DNA from 2 places in the Pilosibacter rotomagensis genome. Region 2 is predicted to be linked to the other one. Evidence: a T-box and tRNA genes for the amino acid it is inferred to sense, from the RefSeq annotation. Region 2 holds a T-box; the other holds one or more tRNA genes.

What was found. A T-box is a leader RNA that pairs with one kind of tRNA and senses whether it is charged. The one in region 2 lies ahead of proS (proline--tRNA ligase), so its partner is inferred to be a tRNA-Pro.
Region 1: it encodes a tRNA-Pro, which carries the amino acid that the T-box ahead of proS (proline--tRNA ligase) is inferred to sense. The anticodon was not compared.

The regions. Positions count from the first base shown of each region.
Region 1 covers NZ_CM170323.1:1,464,109-1,471,863, reverse strand. Annotated here, with positions in the region: gene cmk ((d)CMP kinase) at 1-587, opposite strand, end outside; gene ACI3EW_RS06555 (BaiN/RdsA family NAD(P)/FAD-dependent oxidoreductase) at 642-1,874, opposite strand; gene pap (polyphosphate:AMP phosphotransferase) at 1,871-3,352, opposite strand; gene ACI3EW_RS06545 (DUF3783 domain-containing protein) at 3,484-3,858, opposite strand; tRNA gene ACI3EW_RS06540 (tRNA-Pro) at 3,991-4,064, shown strand; gene ACI3EW_RS06535 (Na+/H+ antiporter NhaC family protein) at 4,116-5,738, opposite strand; gene ACI3EW_RS06530 (YebC/PmpR family DNA-binding transcriptional regulator) at 5,949-6,677, opposite strand; gene ACI3EW_RS06525 (S9 family peptidase) at 7,055-7,755, shown strand, end outside.
Region 2 covers NZ_CM170323.1:1,111,306-1,119,060, reverse strand. Annotated here, with positions in the region: gene ACI3EW_RS04940 (spore coat protein CotS) at 1-544, opposite strand, end outside; gene ACI3EW_RS04935 (CCA tRNA nucleotidyltransferase) at 635-1,897, opposite strand; gene ACI3EW_RS04930 (biotin transporter BioY) at 2,014-2,580, opposite strand; gene proS (proline--tRNA ligase) at 2,580-4,013, opposite strand; T-box leader at 4,244-4,522, opposite strand; gene ACI3EW_RS04920 (hypothetical protein) at 4,605-4,823, opposite strand; gene ACI3EW_RS04915 (ABC transporter ATP-binding protein) at 5,001-6,758, opposite strand; gene ACI3EW_RS04910 (ABC transporter ATP-binding protein) at 6,755-7,755, opposite strand, start outside.

The sequences.
Region 1 (7,755 bases), 350 kb from region 2:
GCATCCTCCGCCTGCTTTAACGGAGAATTCTCCCGGTGCATATCCCGGTAGTCCCGGTCGATGATGTCCTTCTCGATCTCGTCGAGATCACAGTCAGTGCCTTTCTCTTTGAGCTCATTGTAGCGGCGTTTTGCACGGACTGCGGAGCTTGCAGTCAGATACACCTTCACGTCGGCATCCGGAAGGACGCAGGTTCCGATATCGCGGCCGTCCATGATGACGTCCGCCTGTCTCGCCAGCTCCTTCTGGAGTTCTACAAGCTTCTCCCGGACCTTTTTATAGACAGAAGTCGCAGATGCCATATTTCCGACCTCCTCGGTGCGGATCAGACCGGACACATTCTCACCGTTTAAGATCACCTGCTGCGCACCGTTCTCATAGCGGATCGTGATCTCCACCTGACCCAACGCGGCGTTGATCGCACTCTCGTCCGTTTTGTCGATGCCTTTTCGAAGAAAATAGAGTGCCATGGCCCGGTACATCGCTCCGGTGTCCACATAGATAAAGTTTTTCAGTGCCGCGACAGATTTTGCCACGGTACTCTTTCCGGCCCCTGCCGGGCCGTCGATCGCTACATTAAAAGACATGTCATTCTCCCCTTAGTTTATTTCAAGTTTTTTTATTTATTCGTGACTGTTCATTTATTCCGCACTTCTTCCGGCCAGCATTCCCGTCGACCAGGCGATCTGCAGGTTGAATCCGCCGGTGACGCCGTCCAGGTCAAGGACCTCTCCGGCGAAGTAGAGACCTTTTAACTTCTTCGACTCCATCGTGGACGGATTTACTTCCTTCACATTCACGCCGCCCTGGGTCACGATCGCCTCATTATATCCGCGAAGTCCTGTGAGCGTTACCGTGAATGCCTTCGTGAGGTCAACCAGACGCTTCCGCTCCTCAGCCGTCACCTCATTGACCTGTTTTTCCGGATCGATCCCGCTTCTTTTGATCATCACAGGGATCAGTTTTGCCGGGAAGAGATGGTTCAGCGCGTTCTTGAACTGCTTATTCTTCGCCTCATCGAAATCCCGCAGGATCCTGGCGTCCAGCTGCTCTCTCGAGAGCGCCGGTTTCAGGTCGATCTCCATCTTAAGAGGCGTTTTTCTGATGATCTTCGCAGCATAGCTGCTGGCGCTTAAAACGACCGGTCCGCTGACGCCGAAATGGGTAAACAGCATTTCCCCGAATTCTTTCCAGAGAAGCTTCTTTCCGTTCCAGACCGTCACCTCGATGTTTCTCAGGGAAAGTCCCTGAAGTTCTTTCACATCGTCCTCCGCGCACACGAACGGGACAAGCGCCGGTGACAGCGGTGTCACCGTATGGCCTGCCTCCTTTGCAAACCGGTATCCGTCCCCGGTAGACCCTGTAGACGGGTAGGAAAGTCCGCCTGTGGCGATCACCACCGCGTCGGCCTCTACGGTCTTTCCTGATTTTTCCAGGATGATCCCGGCTGCCTTTTCCTCGCGGATCACGATATCCTTTACCGGTTCATTCAGAAAGATCTTTACGCCGAGGGATCTCATCTTCCGCTCCAGAGCCCCTGTCACATCGGATGCATGATCCGATACCGGGAACATCCTTGCGCCGCGCTCTTCCTTTACCGGACAGCCATTTGCCTCCACGAGATCCACGATATCGAAATTCGTGAACCCGTAGATCGCACTGTAGAGGAATTTTCCGTTGGAGACCATGTGTCTGAACAGGTCCTCCGTATCGCAGCCGTTTGTCAGGTTGCATCTTCCTTTTCCTGTAATATAGATCTTTTTTCCAAGCTTTTCATTTTTTTCATAGACGGAGACGTCATGTCCGCACTCCGCGGCGCCGATGGCAGCAGCCATTCCCGCTGCCCCGCCGCCGATAATCACAACTTTACTCATTTCTTCTTATCTTTTTCCACTTCTTTTATCTTTTTCTCCATGGCGTCCGCCACAGTCTCGAGGACCTTGATCCTCGCATACCATTTGGAATTTCCTTCCACGACGATCCAGGGTGCGTCCTTCGTGGAGGTCTTTTCCAGCATTTCATTCACTGCAAGAACATAGGAATCCCACTTCTCCCGGTTTCTCCAGTCCTCGTCCGTGATCTTCCACTGTTTCTCCGGATTTTTCATCCTGTCATTGAAGCGCCGTTCCTGCTCATCTTTGTCGATCTGGATCCAGAATTTCAGGACAAGTGCTCCGGAATTGACGAAATGCGTTTCCATCTCGTTGATCTCCCGGTAGGCATGATGCCAGTCTGCCTCGGAGCAGAATCCCTCGATCCTCTCCACCATGACTCTTCCGTACCAGGTCCGGTCGAAGATCGCGATATGTCCGGCCTTCGGCACATTGTTCCAGAATCTCCAGAGATAGTGGTGGGATTTTTCCAGGTCATTCGGGGATGCCGTCGGGCAGACCTTGTAACCTCTCGGGTCGAGGTGGCTTGTCAGACGCTTGATCGCGCCGCCTTTTCCAGCCGCATCCCATCCCTCGAATCCCAGTATCACCGGGATCCGCAGACGATAGAGTTCCCCGTGGAGCGTCTCCAGGCGTTTCTGGAGCTTTGCCAGTTTTTTCCGGTACTCTGCCTCCTTGAGGCTCTTCGTAAGATCCGCTTTCGCAAGAATCCCTTTTTCATACCGGTCCGGCGGGAGCGGAGCTTCAAAAAGTTCCGGCTCTTTTCCTGCCCGTTTTTTCTCAAGCGCCTTTTCCAGAACATCCGCCACCGTCTTTATCACTGTAAGGGCCGTTTCCGTCTTATCCTTCGCATCGATCACATACCAGGGTGCGTAAGGCATATCGGTCCGGCGGATCATCTCGTCGCTGATCTTTTTGTATTTTCCGTAGTGGGCGTTCCTCTCACGCTCTTTTTCTGTCACGCGCCATGCGGTATCCTTTGATCCCAGGAGTTTTTCAAACCGTTTTGCCTGTTCTTTTTCCGATATTTCGAGGAACAGCTTCACGATGACTGTTCCGCCGTCCACGAGACAGCGTTCAAATGCAAGAATATCCTCAAACGCTGCATCCACCTGTTTCTCCTTCAGGATCCCCTCAAAGCGGTCCGCCTGGACTCCCCGGTACCAGCTCGTGTCATAGATCGCGATCCGCCCCGCTGCCGGGGCATGGACCGCAAACCTCCAGAGGAACGGGCGGAGTGCCTCCTCCTCGGTATCCTTGTCTCCGGTGTAAACGTCAAATCCTCTCGGATCAAGCGCCTGCATGAGACGCCCGATCTGAACGCCCTTTCCGGCGCCATCATACCCGTCAAACAGGAGATAGACCGGGATCTTTTCCTCCTTACATTCCCGCTGCAGGCTTCCAAGTCTTTCCATCTCTTTTTTCAGGACTTCTTTTTTCTGCTTTTTTTCATCTTTCATCGGCTGATTCCTCCACTCTATGGTCCGATCAGACATTCTTAACCATTTTTGTTTCCCATGCCTATTTGCAGTTTTTCCGCCCTGGCACGATCTGTCATCAGTTTCTTCCAATTCCCGTCCGGGTATGCTTTTTACTGATTCATCCGCGCGTGCTCTCCCGCAAGCTCTTCATACAATTTCAGCGCATTCCAGTTCTGGTTCGTCGGTGTGAGCACTGCCTTGTAGTCGATCCGTCCGGCTCCTGCCTTTCTGAGCGCCAGGATCACCCGGTCCACCTGTCCGGACGTAAGACCTGCCATCACCATCATCTCTTTTTCAAAGTCCTCTCCGTCGTAGATCTCGCCGCAGGAAGTGATCTCCTTCACTCCTGCGAGATATCCCACCGGTTCCAGATACTCTTCCTTCTTCACTGCGCGAAGCTTCATTCCAAGTGGAAACAGCGCTTTTTTGATCTTTAACAGTCTCTCGCCCTCCGGCAGATGGTATAAAAGGATCGTAGGTTTCATATATTTTTCTGATTCCTTCCTGTTTTCATGTATTTCATTATATCAATTCCCGTGCAGCTTTGCAACGGCACAGAAAGATCCATGATTTTTTTGTTGATTTTTCCCTGGATTCTGATATAATGAATTTACTTCCGGGGTATGGCGTAGCTTGGTAGCGCGCTCGGCTGGGGGCCGAGAGGTCGCAGGTTCAAATCCTGTTGCCCCGATTTTTATAAGAGCAGAGGCTGAAAAGCCTCTGCTCTTTTTGTTTTTCTTCTCTATTCTTCTTTCAGCACCCCGTTTATCCCGCGGATCACAAGCATCGTGATCACCATCAGCACGATCGCGATCGGAAGTGCGATCCAGGCGGACTGGACGAAGCCTGCGATGATGTAGGAGATAAAGGATACCACCGCAGCCACGATCGCATACGGAAGCTGGGTCGTCACATGGTTTACATGCTCACACTGGGCACCGGCAGACGCCATGATCGTCGTGTCAGAGATCGGGGAACAGTGATCCCCGCAGACAGCTCCTGCCATGCAGGCGGAGATGGAGATGATCATGAGATCCGGATTGCTGTTCTCAAATACCGCAACAACGATCGGTATCAGGATTCCGAAAGTTCCCCAGGATGTTCCCGTCGCAAATGCCAGGAAACAGCCCACAACGAAGATGATCGCCGGAAGGAAATTTAAGAAGGAACGGGCGCTGGACGCAACCACAGTCGCCACATAGACATCTGCGCCGAGGCTGTCCGTCATCGCCTTCAGTGTCCATGCGAAGGACAGGATCATGATCGCCGGGACCATGGACTTAAAGCCTTCCGGGATACATGCCATGCACTCGGAGAATTTCAGGACCCGGCGCACCTGATAGAGACCGATGGTAATCAAAAGTCCAAAAAAGCTTCCCATCGTAAGTCCCAGGGACGCGTCACTCTGGGAGAAGGCTGTCACAAAATCCTCTCCCGAGAAAAATCCACCCGTATAGAGCATGCCGATCATGCAGCAGATGATCAGGGATATGATCGGGATCAGAAGATCCAGAACAGTTCCCCTGACAGAGACCTCCGGCTGTTTCTCCGTGTCATACGGACGTCCCGGCGTGGTATAAAGGTCCCCCTTGAGCGCATTCTTCTCATGAAATTTCATAGAGCCGAATTCTGTCCGTAAGAGTACCATTCCGATCATCATCACGATCGTCAGGATCGCGTAAAAGTTGTATGGGATCGCCCGCACGAAGATAGAAAATCCGTCCTCGCCCTCAACAAATCCGGTAACCGCGGCCGCCCAGGAAGAGATCGGTGCGATAATGCAGATCGGAGCTGCCGTCGCATCGATCAGGTACGCGAGTTTTGCTCTTGAGACTTTAAATTTGTCTGTCACAGGGCGCATCACGCTTCCCACAGTCAGGCAGTTAAAATAATCATCGATAAAGATCAGACAGCCCAACAGGATCGTCGCAAGCTCCGCGCCCACGCGTCCCTTAATATGATCCGCCGCAAACTGGCCGAATGCTGCCGACCCGCCGGCCCGGTTCATCAGGCACACCATCGTTCCAAGGATCACAAGGAAGATCAGAATTCCCACATTGTAGCTGTCAGAGAGAACGCTGATCATTCCGTCCTCAAAGATATGGGTGATCGTTCCCTCAAAGCTGAAACCGGAATACAGGATTCCACCCATGAGAACACCAACGAACAGAGAACTGTACACCTCTTTTGTGACAAGTGCCAGCCCGATCGCCACGACCGGCGGAACGAGTGCCCAGAACGTCGCGTAGACCGCCGGCACATACTCTTCCGTCTGCTCTGCGCCAAATACGGTTGTCGCGAACACCAGGATCAGCACCACGGAAAGCACTGCTGTCCTTTTTATATTTTTCTTCATATCCGTCATAACAGACTCCTCCCTCCTGCCTCCGGAGAGTTCCACGCTCTCCGCTTTTCCTGCAGTTCTATGTTTTATGTGACTGTCCGGTGCCTTCCGGCTGCCGGCTTATTTTTATGTAACAGGGAATTCCCCGGAATTTCCTGTTACATGAAGAAATCCCCTCTCATCAGTACAATTCTGGTGAAAGGGGATCACAACATACACAATTACGATTCTTTATTCATCCCAGTTGTGATATACAGCCTGTACGTCATCATCCTCGTCAAGGAGATCAAGGATTCTCTGCATCTTCTTGATCGCTTCCTCGTCGGTAAGTTCTACCCAGTTCTGCGGGATCATAGTAATATCAGCCTCTACCATCGGGATTCCGGCTTTCTCGAGAGCCTCGCGGACTGCACTGAAGTTGTCCGGATCTGTGATAACCTCGTAGCTGTCCTCTTCCTCGGAGAAATCCTCAGCGCCTGCATCAAGCGCTGCCATCATGAGCTCGTCGGCATCCATATCACACTCTTCTTTGTCGATCACGATCTGGCCCTTGCGGTCGAACATGAAGGAAACGCTTCCCTGTGCGCCTACGTTTCCGCCGCCCTTTGTGAAGGCGCTTCTTACGTTCGCTGCAGTACGGTTCTTGTTGTCAGTCAGTGTGTCAACGATGATCGCTACACCGCTCGGACCGTATCCCTCGTATGTTAAGTTTTCGTAGTTTACAGAGTTTAAGTCACCGGCTGCTTTCTTGATACCGCGGTCGATGGTATCGTTCGGCATGTTGTTTGCTTTCGCTTTTGCAATCACATCACGCAGTTTGCTGTTGTTAGCCGGATCAGCGCCGCCCTCTTTAACTGCGACAGCGATCTCTCTTCCGATTACGGTAAAGATCTTACCCTTTGCTGCGTCGTTTTTCTCTTTCTTGTGTTTGATGTTGGAAAACTTATTATGTCCTGACATCGATTTATCTTCCTTTCTCTTCGCATCTCGCTCTTTTTTATCTCTCGTGCACCGGTCCCAGGGATCTTTTTGTGCGCATTATACATAGTCTAAAATATTTTAACATCATTTTTCTGATATGGCAAGCGCTTTTTCCGGATACCCCTGCTTCTGCTTCACTTTTCCTTGACACACTCCACTCTGAGTATTTATACTCATTTCATAACGATCCAGTGCTTTCCGGCTTATGATCTGCCGGGGGCAACCCAGCAGGTTCTGTGAATGGATGCACCTGATCTGCATTTTCGCGCTAATACACATCATTGGCACATTAGTGCCTTTTCGTGTAACAGGGAATTCCCCAGAATTTCCTAATATCAATTATGGAGGACATGACGATGAAGAAGATTGAGATCGACACATTCCTGAAGTTCCGCTTTTTGAGCAACCCGCAGTTTTCACCCGATGGAACGAAGATCGCCTTCACGGTATCCGTACCGGACCGGGAGACCAATGGCTATCTGTCTGACCTGTACCTGTATGATCTCGGGAATAAGACTGTCTCCCGTGTCACCTGCGCCGGTGACGCGAAGATCTGGTCCTGGACAGCAGAAAATACGCTGATCTTTACTGCGGCCCGGACTGCGGCCCTTAAAAAGGAAAAAGAAAACGGCACTTCTTTCTTTTATGAAATCTCTCCGTCCGGCGGCGAGGCCTCATGCCGCGCATCGGTTCCGGCTTCCGTCACAGGAATCCGTCTTCTCCCGGACGGGCGTTACCTCCTGACGATCCGCCATGATAATTACAAGGATACAAGGAAGAAATCTTACGAGGTCTTCGACGAGCTTCCGTTCTGGGGCAATGGCCAGGGATACACGAACGCGAAGAGAAACCGTTACGCTGTCTATGATATGGGATCCGATAAGCTCACTTACGTGGCGGACGAATGGACTGACTGCTCCCAGCATTCTGTCCTTGGAAACCTCCTGCTCTACAAGGCCTATCCGTGGAAACAGAGTGTCATGGGAATCCGTCCGGGCGTTTATCTTTATAACCTCTCCACCGGAGAGACAAAAGCCTTGATCGCGCCGGATTCCAT
Region 2 (7,755 bases):
GCTTTCCCCGGATAAACGTTCTCGCCCTCCTGAGCTCCCGGTTATGGCGTCGCATCGCTTCAAAAAGCGGCGGCGAGACCATGGATCTCATATTCCATTCAGCCTGCCTCTTTACTTCGCGAAACTGCCGGTGCAGGAGCGCCAGCGCCCGGGCCGCCGAGAGGAGCTCCTTCTCATCTTTCAGATCACATTCCCGGTCCGCATACCATTGTTTCACAATATACCGGCTTCCATCCTCCGCCGAAGATAAAAGTTCTCCCTCGGAGTTTCTCACATACTGATCTGCCTTTACCGTCTCCATCCCGTCCAGAGACTGCAAAACCGCCTCCTCGAACTCCAGACGGTTCACGCTTCCCCGATATTCCTTTAAAAGCCGCAGCCCCTGATCCGTCTCCAGGATCCAGGACCCGCGTCCCCGCCGCAGTGTATTCACCTGAAATCCATACGTTTTCTCTGCCTCTTCTTTCCAGTCGATCACGATTTGATCCCCCCATATCCCGTTCTGACCTTTTCCAGCTTTCTGCACAAGATATGAGAAAACCATGGTGATTATTCCCACAAGCATACATCCGCAACAGCAAAAGACACCTGTCGGATTCCCGGCAGATGTCCTTCATACAATGTTCTTCTGGTATTATTTGAATTGGCTAATTTTTTCTAATAATATATCTTTTTTATTCAGTTCTGGATGTTCGATCACAATGTTCAAAAGATACAGGAGTCCGTCTCCGATCTCTTTTCCATGTTCCAGTCCCATCGCAAGAAGATCACCGCCATTGACCGCAAGCTGTTTCAGACTTACGCAGTCCCCCGCTTCCCTGATCTCCTCAAAAAGATGCAGGATCTCCGGGACATTCTGGTCTCCGTCCATTTTCTTTAACTGCATGGCACCGAGGAACTGGTACTCCGTAACCTTACTCAGGGCTCTTCTGATCTCGATCTTATCCGCACCAGGAGGTGTCTGAAAAACATTCAGCATGTTTTTCACGTTCCCGATCGTATCATTATCAAGTTTCAGGCCTCGTAAGATCTTCACCGCTTCTTCCGGCTTCATATGACGCAGAAATCCGGCCCACCGGTGGGACTTATCCGCCGTGAGGGAGGAAACGCCCTTCCAGCATGTTTTAAGGATCTCCCGGTCATTCCGTTTTTCCTGCATCATGCTTCCGCTTTCTGGCTCATTCTCCCGGAGTTTCCGCTCAAAGACCTCCGGAAATCCCGGGGCCACATACGATGCGATCCCGGTCTCCTCCACCATCCAGATCTTCTCAGGATGATCCGAGAGCAGGAGTTTCGTGAGCTCCACCTGGATCCTCTCCTTGCTGACATGGACCAGGTTCGGCGCGATCTCGGCGATCGCCCGGTATGTCTCATCATCGATCACAAAATCAAGCTGGGCGGCAAACCGGACAGCCCTTAGGATCCTCAGCGCGTCCTCCGTAAAGCGGTCCCTCGCACAGCCGACGCACCGGATCACCCGGCGTTTCAGATCTTCCATGCCCTCAAATTCATCCACGATCCCCGTCTCATGGCTGTATGCCATGGCGTTGATCGTAAAATCCCGGCGTTTCAGATCTTCCCTCAAATCCGGCGTAAATTCCACGGTCTCCGGATGTCTCCCATCCAGATATTCCCCATCGATCCGGTATGTCGTCACCTCATAGCCTTTTCCATGCTTGATGATCGTCACCGTGCCGTGCTTTAAGCCCGTATCGACCGTCTTTCCGAAGATCTCCTTCACCTGCTCCGGCTTTGCAGAGGTTGTGATATCCCAGTCCCCCGGGATCCTTCCGAGAACGGCGTCCCGGACACAGCCGCCGACGATAAACGCCTCATATCCGTGGCTTCGTATATTGTCAATGATCCATTCCGCCTCATAAGGCATCTCAATTCTCACTGGTCCGGTACCTCCTTTTTCTTTATCGGAAATTTCATTTCGAAACTCCACAAGGTTCTGTCTGCACTGCCTGCCCTGCCGAACCGTTGCTCAAAAGACCGACCCGGATTTTCTTCTTACTTTGCAAGCTTCCCTAGGATCGGGATCAGCCGTTTTGCAAGCACAGCCGCCAGAATACATAAAATAAAATCCTCACCGACCGTCAGGAGGAAACAGTTGATAAACACAAGCTTCCAGCCGACACTCACGCCGAGGACAAAATTGCTGCACACATAAAAATAGATCATTCCGCAGGCATAATCCGCGAGAAGTCCCCAGAACGCGGAAAACAACAGCCAGAAGAATGATGTGCTCTTTCTGATCTCATATACACGTCCGGTCACAAAAGCAGCCGCCGCAAAGCCGATCAGGAATCCGAACGTCGGTTTTAACAGATACGCCGGTCCGCCGCCCGTCGCAAAGATTGGAAGTCCGCAGAGTCCGATCACAAGATATGTGATCACACTCGCAAACGCCCGCTTTGATCCCAGGATCAGAGCCGCCAGCAGGACAAAGAAAAACTGCAGCGTAAAATGCATCGGCACCGGCTGGACAGGGATCGTGATCTTAAGAAAAGCCCCGACGGCGATGAGGGCTGTAAACAGCCCCCCGAGCGTCAGGTCTTTGATATCCCATCGTTTCATTAATATGCTTTGCCCCAGTAAACCATCTTGGTTGCCGGTTTGCCGCAGCATACGCAGGTATCAGCAAGCTTTTCCTGCTTGAACGGCATACATCTGGATGTAACGCCTACCTGCTCTTTTAACTTGTCCTCACACTCCTGGCAGCCGCACCACATTGCACGGATGAAGCCCGGCTTGTTGTCTGCGATGTCCTTCATCTCTTCCATGTTGTGGGCATCGTAAGTATGCGCGTCACGATGTGCTTTCGCACGCTCGTACATATCGTGCTGGATCGTCTTTAAGAGCTCGTCAACCTTCTCTGCGATCTCGCTTAATGCAACTGTGATCTTCTCGTGAGTATCACGGCGGACAAGAACTGCCTGTCCTGCCTCGATATCCTTCGGTCCGAGTTCTACACGAACCGGGATTCCTCTCATCTCGGACTCAGAGAACTTCCAGCCCGGGCTCTTGTCGGAATCATCAACTTTTACGCGGAAGTTGGAGAGAACCTCTTCCACTTCTCTTGCCTTCTCGAGAACGCCCTCCTGCTGCTGGCGGATCGGAACGATCACAACCTGTGTCGGAGCTACGTTCGGCGGAAGTACAAGACCTTCGTTGTCACCATGTACCATGATGATCGCACCGATCATACGGGTTGTCATACCCCAGGATGTCTGGTGAACATATTTTAACTGGTTATCTTTATCAGAATACTGGATTCCGAATGCCTTCGCAAAACCATCCCCGAAGTTGTGGCTGGTTCCGGACTGAAGTGCCTTACCGTCATGCATTAAGGACTCGATCGTGTAGGTTGCCTCTGCACCTGCGAACTTCTCCTTGTCTGTCTTCTGTCCGCGGACAACCGGGATCGCAAGGAAATCCTCACAGAAGTCAGCATAGAGATTTAACATCTGGATCGTTCTCTCCTGAGCTTCCTCAGCAGTCGCATGAGCTGTGTGGCCCTCCTGCCATAAGAACTCTCTGGAACGAAGGAACGGTCTTGTCGTCTTCTCCCATCTCACAACGGAACACCACTGGTTGTAAACCTTCGGAAGATCACGGTAGGAGTGGATGTCTTTCTGGTAGAAATCACAGAACAGAGTCTCGGATGTCGGGCGGACACAGAGACGCTCCTGAAGCGGCTCAAGACCTCCCTGAGTCACCCATGCTACCTCCGGTGCGAAACCTTCGACATGGTCTTTCTCTTTATCAAGTAAGCTCTCCGGAATGAATAACGGCATGTAAACATTCTTTACGCCTGCTTTTTTAAAGCGCTTATCAAGCTCATGCTGGATATTCTCCCAGATCGCATATCCGTCCGGTTTGATGACCATGCAGCCCTTTACGCTCGCATAATCACATAATTCTGCCTTTTTTACAACGTCTGTGTACCACTGCGCGAAATCGTCTTCCATGGAAGTGATGGATTCCACAAGTTTCTTGTCTCTTGCCATTGTTTTCTCCTTTATATAAAAATTCATTGTCTGCATGTCTCTCTGTTTCAGATGCGGAGAATTTCCTGTTAAAAAGGAATGTGTCCTGGCACATTCAGGCGTCTCGCGCGGTCGCTTGCGACAGCCTTCATCTTCGCGCGAGTGCGCATCTTAGGCACGCAGTGCCTTTTTGTTTCACAGGAAGTTCCATCGGAATTTCCTGTGAAACAAAAAAGGCTGCCGCTCCCCACGCAAGGGACCGACAGCCGGCGTTACCACCCAAATTAGCTTCCGCCTGTCGCGGAAACTCTCCTCTGATATCCGTTAACGCCGGATCTACGCTGTACTTAACGATGCAGTCGTTCCGCAGCAATCCCGATCTCCGTGATCTTAGCTGTCCATTACGACATTTTCCATCTCTCGCACAAAGCTCCGAGGCCGGTTCAACAACGCGCACATAAAAGCTCTCACCATCCGCTTTCTCTCTGGAATGCCGCCCTTCATCTACTTTCCCTCTTCAATGCCTGTCTGATATGCATATATGATGGATTTTAATGGATTTTCTCCCGTTTGTCAAGACTCCGCCGCGGATTTTACCGGTTCAGCAAAACTCTAAAAGATCAGCTTGATCAAAAGCCATACTGCCGCGATGCATAACAGCACCAGCGCAAACGCCGTAGAAAGTCCGAACACAACAGCTCCGATCGCGATCGATACGATAAATCCAAACAGACTGAGGACCGCACCAAGAAGCTTTCCGCAGACTCCGAGGACAAGACCGACACATTTAAAGATCAACACAAGGAATACAATTGCAAATAAAATTGACATTTTTTACCTCCCGCCAGACCGCCCTGCCAGGAAAGTCCCCTCCGGAACCAACGATTCCCGAATGCAAACCTGACAAAAAGCGGTATTTTTCTTCGGCTTATTATATTCCCGTTTCCTTAATTTGTAAATGAAAAGTGACATACTCCCTAGATGTGGGAGAATTCTTGCTGATTCTTGTTAAATCTCCAAATACCTGATCCTCTCCCCCGCATCTCTCTGATAAACCCGATGCGAGATTGAGATCACCGTCCGCCCCTCAGACGCACTCTTCAGCGCCCGGAGCACCATCTCCTCCGTATCTGCATCCAGATTCGCCGTGATCTCATCGAGAAGCAGGATCCTCGGTTCTCCGGCAACTGCTCTTGCGATAGACAAAAGCTGCCACTGTCCCTGAGAGAAGATTTCCGGTTTACATAACGTGTCATATCCCTGATCCAGCCCCATGATCGTCTCGTGAAGCCCCACAAGCTCTGCAGCTGCCTGAACCTCCGCATCCCCGATCGCCGCATCAAACAGCGTAATCTGGTCGCGCACCGTCCCCGGGACCATGTGGAACGACTGCTCCACATAACCAAACTTCGTCCGCTTCTCCCTGTCCGGGATCCGGTATGCCTCCTCGCCCTCGATCAGCGCCTCACCGGAATTCGGCCGGTAAAGTCCCAAAAGCAGCTTAAAGATCGTACTCTTTCCAGCGCCGGTGCGCCCCGTCAGCGTCACCTGCTCGCCTGGGTAAATTGCGAAACTTAAATTTTTCAAAACAACATGGTCATCGTAGCCGAAAGTAATATTCTTAAATTCTACACAGGGTTCTTCTTTCGATCCCCCGTGATCCATGCACGTTTCTCCCTCTGTGTTCTTCTTTTCCTTCCGCTTATCTCCGGTATCAGTCTCTCCGTCCTTTTCCTTTCCCGGCTCCGATTTTCCGGCATGGTCCGGCATGGTCTCCTTCATGTTCTCCCTCTCCGTTTTCGCCAGGAACTCATTGATCCTGTATACACCGGCAACCGCCGACTGGATCGTCTGGATCTCCATTCCGAGATTCTCGATCGGGGAGAACACCTGGGAAATATAATTGATGACTGCAACCGACGTTCCCACGGACATACCGAACAAAGCCAGGACCTTCGCATTTCCGGACGCGGCGAGCAGCATCACGGCCGCAACGGCGACCGCGTTGAGAAACAGGATCACCGGTGAGTAGACTGCATCATAGAAGTTTGTCTTCTCGATTGCAGAATAACTCTCCCCGATATAGTCATCATACCGTTTCTCCATGTACGTCTCTTTTCCCAGCGTGTGGATCGTCCGGATACAGCGGATCGTCTCCGGAACATGGTTTGTGACACGACTCACCGCCACACGGTTTGCAAGCTGCGCCGTGAGCATCCGCTTCTGTACGATCCTCGTGAACACAAAGATCACCGGGATCAGAATGATCAAGAGCAGTGCGAGTCCGCGGTTCTGGAACCAGATCACCGCAAAAATGCTGACGACTCTGCATGCATCCGCGAACATGCTGATGATCCCGGAGGTAAACAGCGCTTCCACGGTGTCAACATCGCCGACAAATCTGGAAACCACAGCTCCCGGTTCTTCCTTATTTAATGTGTCTGCACTCAGTCGGACAAGCTTATCGGAGAGCTCGCTCCTGAACGCATGCGTCATCTTCTGACCAAAGACAGTGAGGAAACTCTCTCTCAGGGACTCCAGCGCCCCGGTCAGGAAGATCAGCAGAAAATACTCCGCCGCCATGGAAAATCCCGAAAAATTTCCGCCGGCGATCCGGTCAATGATTTTTCCGAGAACAAGAGGCGGAAGCAGAGAAATGGCAACCGCTCCCGTCACCGTCAGAACGATCCCGATGGAAAGCCATTTTTCCCGCGTGACCGTTTTTCCGATGATCGATGCCGCACTGATATTCTTCTTTCCACTCATTGCTTTTTCCTCCTTTCCCCACCGTTTTCATTCCCATCAGACGATGATCTCCTGTTTTTCCGAATTTCTCCTGACGCCTTGTTTTCAGCTCCACATTCCTTTTTCTGCATCTCTTCTGCATCATTCGCAGACTCTTTCTCCGCAGCCTGCGCGTGATACAACTCGGCATACTGTTTATTTTCTGCCATCAGCTTCTCATGCGTGCTGCATGTTCCCGTCCCGTGTTCCATCCAGATCACCTGGTCGAACTCCGGGAACAGATACAGTCTGTGGGAGATCAGGAATACGATCCGGTCCTTCGAGAGCTCCTTCAGATGTTCAAACACCTGTTTCTCCGTGCTCCTGTCCAGAGCCGAGAACGGATCATCCAGGATCATCACCGGCTTTCCATGGCAAAGCATTCTCGCCAGAGCAAGGCGCGCCGCCTGACCGCCGGAGAGACGGACGCCGCTGTTTCCGACAACCGTATCTTCCCGGTCCTCCATCTCCCGGACCTCCTCATCAAAGCATACAGCACGCAGCCATGTCCAGACATCACTGTCATCTCCCAAAAGAACATTATTTCTGATGCTGTCGCCCAAAAGTTCCGGATCATGTCCGAGATATCCGATGAGTCTGCTCCGCTCCTGTTCCGTACAGGAGGAGAGTTCTCTGCCGCCATATGTCAGATGGCCTTCATACGGATATTCGCAGAGAAATGTCTTTCCGAGCGTCGATTTTCCGCACGCCACCGGACCCGTGATTCCGATGATCTGTCCAGGTTTCGCGGTGAAGGAAAGATCCTCAAAGATCGGCGCACTGCCCGGATAGCTGAATGTCAGATGATCTGCGGAAATGACGCCGTGTTCCGTATGACTTTCGCCTGTTTTTGCACTGAATTTTTCAGTCTGCTCTGCGATCTCATCCTCCTCCTCAGCCTGAGCAGCCCGCTCCATATACGGATGGATCCGCTTCCAGGACACCTGTGCCTTGTGGACCGCGTTGAAGAGTTTCGCCG